2 regions of the Anoxybacillus sp. PDR2 genome follow, and region 1 is predicted to be linked to the other one. Evidence: predicted binding sites of a transcription regulator. Region 1 holds the regulator's gene; the other holds the start of a gene.
What was found. The regulator LexA, encoded in region 1, represses DNA repair genes until DNA is damaged. The targets are predictions, from matches to a motif close to CGAACATATGTTCG.
Positions count from the first base shown of each region.

Region 2: ruvA (Holliday junction branch migration protein RuvA) is a predicted target of LexA. The motif match lies at 1,981-1,994, and genes of this name have one in related genera.

Region 1 is NZ_CP047158.1:1,516,346-1,520,449, forward strand. Features, by position in the region: gene GRQ40_RS07345 (DUF6944 family repetitive protein) at 1-155, shown strand, start outside; gene GRQ40_RS07350 (NAD(P)/FAD-dependent oxidoreductase) at 605-967, shown strand; gene lexA (transcriptional repressor LexA) at 1,995-2,618, opposite strand; gene yneA (cell division suppressor protein YneA) at 2,767-3,066, shown strand; gene GRQ40_RS07365 (YneB family resolvase-like protein) at 3,083-3,733, shown strand; gene GRQ40_RS07370 (DUF896 domain-containing protein) at 3,801-4,031, shown strand.
Region 2 is NZ_CP047158.1:2,837,847-2,841,950, reverse strand. Features, by position in the region: gene GRQ40_RS13720 (DUF3231 family protein) at 122-1,132, shown strand; gene GRQ40_RS13715 (intercompartmental signaling factor BofC) at 1,457-1,939, shown strand; gene ruvA (Holliday junction branch migration protein RuvA) at 2,054-2,653, shown strand; gene ruvB (Holliday junction branch migration DNA helicase RuvB) at 2,666-3,667, shown strand; gene GRQ40_RS13700 (DUF2905 domain-containing protein) at 3,664-3,870, shown strand; gene queA (tRNA preQ1(34) S-adenosylmethionine ribosyltransferase-isomerase QueA) at 3,895-4,104, shown strand, end outside.

The sequences.
Region 1 (4,104 bases):
CCATAAGTGGCATTCAGTCATTGAATGAAAATAACTCAGAGTCAGACCTAGTTGGAGTTGCAGGAAGTTGGATACAAGCCACAGGTTCTGTTCTATCCCTTATTGGACAAATCCAGGAGGAATCTGAGGAAATACATCTTAACATTCATGAATAAGATTTTTTAGTTGTAATTTTAGATGTTAGGCATCCAAATAATTGGTTGCTTTTTATTTTATTCATCGGAGTGATGACTATGAAGTTTGATGATTGTTTACGAAATCAAATGAACTTATCATTCGATTTCTCAAGCGATACAGCTGTAAAACATCGTCATTGCGACATTCAATATACTTTAAGAATGAAGCTATCGACTGGCTAATCAATAGCTTTGTGTACGTCATTGTGAAAATGATTGGCAACGGCTGACGGTGCTTTTCACCATTTCCAAAGACACTCCATGAGATTCAGCTTTGGAGAAGAAGGTGCTTTTCTTAATACACAGCAAAACATCATAGGAAGAAAATCACACAGATAGTACGATCATAAAAAATAATGAATATTCGGATAAAACACTAAAAAATGAGCGCGGAATATGAGATAATAAAAAAAAGGAGGTTGATTTATATGAAAAAGATACCTCTTAGAGTTTTGTTTATAACAATCGTTTTGTTTTTTGTTAGTGGTGGACTTAGTGGTGCGGTAGTCTATCATATGAGCGATGCAGCGGAAGCAGCGAAAAAAGAGTACCAGCAAGAAATCAATCAATACTTGTCAGAAAAAGACATGAAAATAAAAAATGATCTATCCAATGTAACACAGTCTGAAATCCAGCGATTGCAAGATGAAACTAAAAAATACTTAAATGAAAAGCTCAATCAAGATTATCAACAGTCTTTAAATCAAAAAACAGAAGAAATTAAAAAAGTTACCGATCAGAAGATAGAAGAGATAAAAAACTACATTGATCAATTACTTAAAAATCAATGATGGTAAAATAAGAAATGAAACAAAACAATAGAATAATAATAGGACATTCTACCGAAAAAAAGCGATGATGATTCATAGACTTGATTTCGGTCTGTAGTTTTCATCCTGTCGGCAAAGCACGATATAAATAAAACTTAACGATTGAACCAATAGTATCTGTACCGCGGCTGGAAGGCAAGTCCACAGGCTTGCCTTCTCGTCATGTATCCGCGCGATGAAGGTCTGAACAAACTCTATTTTATGGTTCTGTGTTCTTGGGTTCAGGACTTTGTCGCTCCATCTCAGTCATGTTTTTCGGTTTTCTGGATACAGCTATAAGAGAAATAATAAATCCGATTCCTAAGATAGCAGATAGTGTCCATGCGAAAAATTCAATAGATAACATGGCCTGATGCTCTCCTTTTTTGATGTTATGTAAATGATATGCAGAGATATGGATTCGCATGATTATGGTGATGAGGAATCAAAAAAACAAGAAAAAGAAATGCTTTCCTTGAATTTAGATTATTAGCCATATACCCTAAGGGAATAGTCTCATTTAAAGAGAAAAACTAGGAAAGAAGTTCGATGAGGTTTAAAGGAATTACGATTCATCCTGTATATAAGTGCTGAATGGTTTCGGCATTGGGTCCATTTGCGAATGATCGAAATCCAACGAAAAGATGGAATAGACGCCCCATTCAAAAGCAGAATTTGTTTTTCGCCGGTTCGAGACAAGTCCGTGACTTGCCTCGGTCATAGCAGCTGTAGTCTCTACAGTTACAACGTTAGTCACTATCATTTTATCTGTCAAGAACGATACGGATTATGATGTAGAGAAATGATTTGCTGTTCGTTCCTGTCTTTATGCAGCATCCGTCTTAAAATGGGCAAAAATGTACCGCTCAAATGAATTGCACAAAATGATGTCGCTTCCATCCATATAGACAAATAAGAGAACCTAGCGGATTTTAACAATGATCGAATAATCATCGCTACTTAAAACAAGGGTAGATAAGGTGAATTTCACTTTATCTACCCTTGTTTGTTATTGAATCATGCGATATACGCCGATCACTTTCCCGAGAATCGTAACATCGTTGACGATAATAGGCTCCATATGAGGGTTTTCTGGCTGTAGGCGAATGTGGCCTTGTTCTTTAAAAAAGCGCTTGACGGTTGCTTCGTTTTCTTCCGTCATAGCAACGACAATATCTCCGTTATTAGCTGACTGCTGCTGACGAACAATGACAAAATCTCCGTCTAAAATGCCTGCCTCAATCATGCTATCGCCCATTATTTCAAGCATAAAAACATGGTCCTCTGCAGAAACGAAGCGTTCTGGGAGCGGAAAATAGTCCTCCACATTTTCGATAGCGGTTATTGGTTGCCCTGCCGTTACCTTTCCGATGACCGGAACATTGATCACATTGCTCGGCCGCATGAATGAGGCAAAATCCGGATCTAATATTTCAATCGCGCGAGGTTTAGTTGGATCACGGCGGATGTATCCTTTGCTTTCAAGCCGAGCTAAATGTCCATGCACCGTTGAGCTAGAGGCAAGTCCAACCGCTTCGCCAATCTCACGAACGGAAGGAGGATACCCTTTAGTTTTTACTTCTTTTTTGATGAAATCGAGAATTTGCTGTTGGCGTTTCGACAGTTTGGTCATGTTTCACACCTCTTACCCATCGTTTTTTTTATTATAACACGAGGAGAACAAAAAAACAAACATAAGTTCGAAAAAATGGTTGACGCAAACGAATGTTCTTAATATAATGGGTAGAAAAGCGAACAAACATTCTAAGAGGTGAGAGAAGATGAAAGTTACTCATTATCTCGTGTTTTCATGCTTGGTGTTTATGCTACTATCAGGTTTCGTGTATGCGAGCCATCCGATTCAAAAGGAGAAATATTTAAAAATTACGGTAGAATCCGGAGATACGCTTTGGGGAATAGCCAATGAATACAGATCTTCACATCAGCTTTCAACGAAAGAATTTATTGAATGGGTAATGAATGTAAACCATTTGCCAAATGAAAAAATTGCTGCGGGTGAAAAGCTAGTGATTCCCGTGTTAAAATCAAAGGCAGAAAAGAAGCTAGTCGTCAGTAAATAATAATGGAGATGATGGAATGAAAGCGATTATTTATTGTCGGGTGAGCACAAACAAAGAGGAACAAGAAACATCACTGCAACGGCAGAAGGAGGAGCTTGAGCAGCTCGCCGAAACATATCGTTTTCAAGTCGTTAAGGTCATTGAAGAGCGGGCAAGCGGTTATGAGATTGAGCGAGACGGGATACTGGAGCTTTTAGAAGCGCTGAAAGAGGATAAAATCGAAGCCGTTCTCATCCAAGATGAAACGAGGCTTGGACGAGGAAATGCAAGAATTGCCCTATTGCATTGTATTCAAAAAGAAGGAGCCAAGCTGTATACGGTGTGCCATCATGGAGAACTACAGCTATCAGAAGCTGATTCCATGGTACTAAGTATCCTCAGCATCGTAGAGGAGTATCAGCGCAAAATACATAACTTAAAAATTAAGCGCGGGATGCAAAAAGCCGTTGAACGTGGATATCGGCCAGAAAGAAATTTGAAAAATATAGGTGAACATGCCGGAAGAGATCGCCTTGAGCTACCAATTGAAGAAATTATCCGTCTGCGTAGGAACGGACTGACCTTTGCTGAAATTGCGGCGACTTTGCGCGGATTTGGATATGATGTGTCGAAAGCGACTGTCCATCGCCGCTATCAGGAATATGAGCGGAAAAGTCAGTCAACATAGTTGTCAAGGATCCATTTCTCTAGTAAGATGGGGGCATAATATTTTTCGAAATAGGTGGAATGAAACGATGATCTCAAAACAAAAAATCGCTCGCATTAATGAATTAGCGAAAAAGGCAAAGACAAGCGGGTTGACAGAAGCGGAGAAAAAAGAGCAAGAGCAGCTTCGCAACGAGTATCTTCAAGCATTTCGCCAAGCGGTAACGGATACTCTGCATTCTGTAAAAATTATTGATCCAAATGGAAAAGATGTGACGCCCAAAAAATTGAAGGAAAGTCAAAAAAATTGGTTGCATTAAGAGAAGCAAGCATTCTCATCAGTCAAAGATTCTTGATTTTTTGAAGAAACGTTGTACATTTTTTCTTACTTTC
Region 2 (4,104 bases), 1.3 Mb from region 1:
AGCACCACAGGTAAATCAAGAATGGTAAGGTGCTATTCCTTTTTTTGGGGTATTCAGATGGCCGATTTTTTACATACTTCATTTTGGGAAGGAACATAATATGTTCCATGGAGGGATCAGTATGAAGAAAAATGAAGTCCGCTTAACAAGCGCTGAAATTGCAAATATATGGAATACCTATATATATGATAGCATGATGGAAAGCGTTATCACGCATTTTAAGTTAACAACCGCCGATGAAGAAGTGGGCGTGCTTCTGGAAGAAGGATTGAAAGTTGTCCAAAATCATCTGCAAAGTCTAGAGGAGCTATTTAGCAAGGAAGGAATTGCTAAACCAGACGGGTTCCCGGTCGATAAGCATGTGAATCGTCAAGCGCCAAAGCTTTTTTCCGATACATTTTATTTAGAGTATCTTAACCAAATGAGCCAATTTAAAATCACTTCACATGCTACTTCCATTGTGATGGCTTCTCGGGATGATATCCATCAGCTATATAAACAATTTAGCGAAGATGCGACTCAATTAAATAAGCGTGTGCGTACCGTGATGAAAAATCAAGGTATATATATACGTCCTCCTTATATGTCTTATCCAAAACAAGTGGACTATGTTGAAAAGCAAAGCTTTCTTACTGGATGGCTTGGACGCAGACGACCGCTTTTGGCAGTTGAAGCAGCCTATTTAGTGATGAACTCCATTAACAATGAAATCGCGAAGGCTACGCTAATCGGATTTGCGCAAGTAGCGAGGGATCCTGAAATTCGCAGCTTCTTTTTAAGAGGACAAAAAGTATGCAGTGAGATCATGACCTCCATTTTTGAGGTGCTGCAGGAAGACAATATTCCAGCTTCGATGACATGGGACACAGTCGTCAATGAATCAACAGTTGCGCCATACTCAGAGCGATTAATGCTGTTTTTAGTCAATTCCTTATCAGGTCTCGGGGTTGGTATGTATGGACAGGCCATGGCGCTCTCATTGAGAAGAGATGTAGCGGCTCTCTACGCTTCTTTTATCGCGAAAGCGGGAGCCTATGCGGAGGATGGAGTGAATTTAATGATTGAGCGCGGATGGCTTGAGCAACCGCCTCACTTCCTTGATCGCGAACGGCTTGTAGTGGAGTCGAAATAAAAACACTGATTTCTTGAGTGAGTGTCAGACCGTTGTTAAATGCTTTCATCCTGCGTCACTGGCCGCATTCGTCTGCTCATGAATTTCTTTTGTTCGATTTTTGTCTTTGTTCGGCTGCGTTTCTTGTCTGCCAAGCGTTTTCCACTCAGGCTGATGTGGAACACCATAAATAGAGGATGAGAATGGTTGTAGACAAATCTCATTTTTGACTTTGTCTACAACCGGACACTCACTTCTTGAGTGAGTGTTTTTTATGGATAAAATTTTCTTAAAAGGTGAAACTATAAATAGCTTTCATTATTTACCGAGAAAGAGGGGAAGACAATGAAGCTTTTGATGGCTTGCTTGGCTATCGCGATTTCATTTATAAGTTCCTCAGCTGCCTTCGCTAAAGCGCCGGCCACTCAAATGACGATTTTGTTAGAACGAATATACGTGGACGGAGAAGTGAGTGAAGAAATTAAACAAGAAACGATTACATCGATGAAGGATATATGGAAAAAGTATGAAGGCTGGCAGCTTGTCAATCTTGATGATGAACAAATTGTGTTCCAGAAAATGGTTCAAGATATTTCACCTTTGTCAAAAGCGAATGGATATTTTGGCTTAACAAAGGATGGAACTTTATCTATTTTTGAAGGCAAGCCAGGAAAATCATCACGCGTGATTCAATCGTTTTTCCAGCTCGATATAAAAAAGCTAGAAAGCCATCAACAAGAACGGCTGAAAAAAGGTATTCGCGTGATTTCGAAAGATCGTTATAAAGAGGTCATTGAAGCCTATCGGCCATTTGCCGTTACTCAGTAAAAGACTTATCCAGACGATAAGTCTTTTTGTTTTGCAAAAGAGGAATATACATTCGTTTTTTTATTATCATATGGTACAATGAGAAACAGTACGGATAAGGGAAGGGGAAAAACGTTGATTGAGTTTGTTCGCGGATACATTGAGTATGTTTGTCCAGAATATATTGTCATTGAAACGGCCGGAGTTGGCTATCAAATTTTCACGCCAAACCCATTTTCGTTTCGGCCCAGTCATGATACAATCGTGACGGTCTATACATATCAATATGTGCGCGAAGACCTCATGGCTCTTTATGGGTTTCGGACGCGCGAAGAACGAACGCTATTTGCGAAACTGCTTCAAGTTTCCGGCATTGGCCCGAAAGGAGGGCTTGCTATTTTAGCCTCAGGAGATGTACGTCAGCTCGTGCAGGCGATTGAAGAGGAAAACGAAGCCTTTTTGTGCAAATTTCCGACCATCGGCAAAAAAACAGCGCGACAAATGATTCTTGATTTAAAAGGGAAACTGCAGGGAGTCATTCTAGGAGCGACGAACGACTTATTTACAAGCTGGGAGGATGAAAAGCAGGAGAATGCCTTTGACGAGGCGCTTGAAGTGCTAAAGGCTCTCGGCTATGCAGATCGTGAAATTCAAAAGGTGGCGCCTGCTCTAAAAAAGGAACCGATGTCTACCGATCAATATGTGAAGCGAGCGCTGCAATTACTATTAAAATAGGAGGGAAGGACGATGGAAGAGCGTCTTGTTGCCAGCGATGCCTCCAGCGAGGATGTATCGCTTGAATACAGCCTCCGCCCGCAACGCTTGCAGGAATATATCGGACAAGAGAAAGTAAAAGAAAATTTACAAGTTTTTATTGAAGCGGCAAAGCTGCGTGGCGAAACGTTGGATCATGTGCTTTTATACGGACCGCCCGGACTTGGAAAAACAACGCTGGCCGCCATTATCGCAAACGAAATGGGGGGGAACTTGCGCACCACCACTGGACCGGCGGTCGAACGCCCCGGAGACCTGGCGGCGATCTTAACTTCTCTTCAACCTGGAGATGTATTATTTATCGATGAAATTCATCGCCTTCACCGCTCGATTGAAGAAGTGCTGTATCCAGCTATGGAGGATTACTGCCTAGATATCGTTATTGGCAAAGGACAAACGGCTCGTTCGGTGCGTATTGACTTGCCGCCATTCACGCTTGTGGGCGCAACGACACGAGCTGGTGCTCTTTCTGCACCGCTCCGGGATCGCTTTGGTGTGCTCAGCCGGCTGGAATATTATGAGCCGGAGCAGCTTGCGCAAATTATCAAACGAACAGCAGATATTCTGGAAGTTAGGATTGACGAGGCGGCTGCTGTTGAGATCGCGCGTTGTTCGCGCGGCACTCCGCGCATTGCCAATCGCTTGTTGCGCAGAGTCAGAGATTTTGCTCAAGTAAAAGGCAACGGAGTGATTACACATGCCTTATCAACAGAAGCGCTGGAGTTGCTGCAAGTTGACCGTTTAGGATTGGATCATATTGATCATAAATTATTAAGAGCGATGATGGAAAAATTTCGCGGAGGTCCTGTCGGTGTAGATACGCTTGCGGCCACCATTGGTGAAGAAGCGCAAACAATTGAAGATGTATATGAGCCGTATTTGCTGCAAATCGGCTTTTTGCAGCGGACTCCTCGCGGGCGCATCGTCACTCATCGCGCCTATGAGCATTTTGGAATGGAGGTGCCAAAATCATGAGCAGTCTTCCTAAAATGATCATGATGATCGGAGCCATTTTGATTGTTGTGGGGTTTCTGATGCAATTTATTAAGCTGGGCAGGCTTCCTGGCGATATTGTCATCCAAAAGGGGAATACAACATTTTACTTTCCAGTTGTGACTTCTATTATTTTAAGTGTAGTGCTTTCGCTTGTGTTTTATTTTATCGGTCGATTTCGTTAACAACAATAGAAATGGGTGAACGCGATGAAAATAGATTTATTTGATTTTCATTTACCGGAGGAATTAATTGCACAAACACCGCTTGCGAACCGAGAAGCATCGAGATTGCTTATGCTCAATAAAAATACAGGAGAAACGAAACATCATGAAACCTTTCGAGCGATTTTATCGTATTTGAATGAAGGGGATTGTCTCGTATTAAATGATACAAGAGTATTGCCGGCGCGCCTTTAT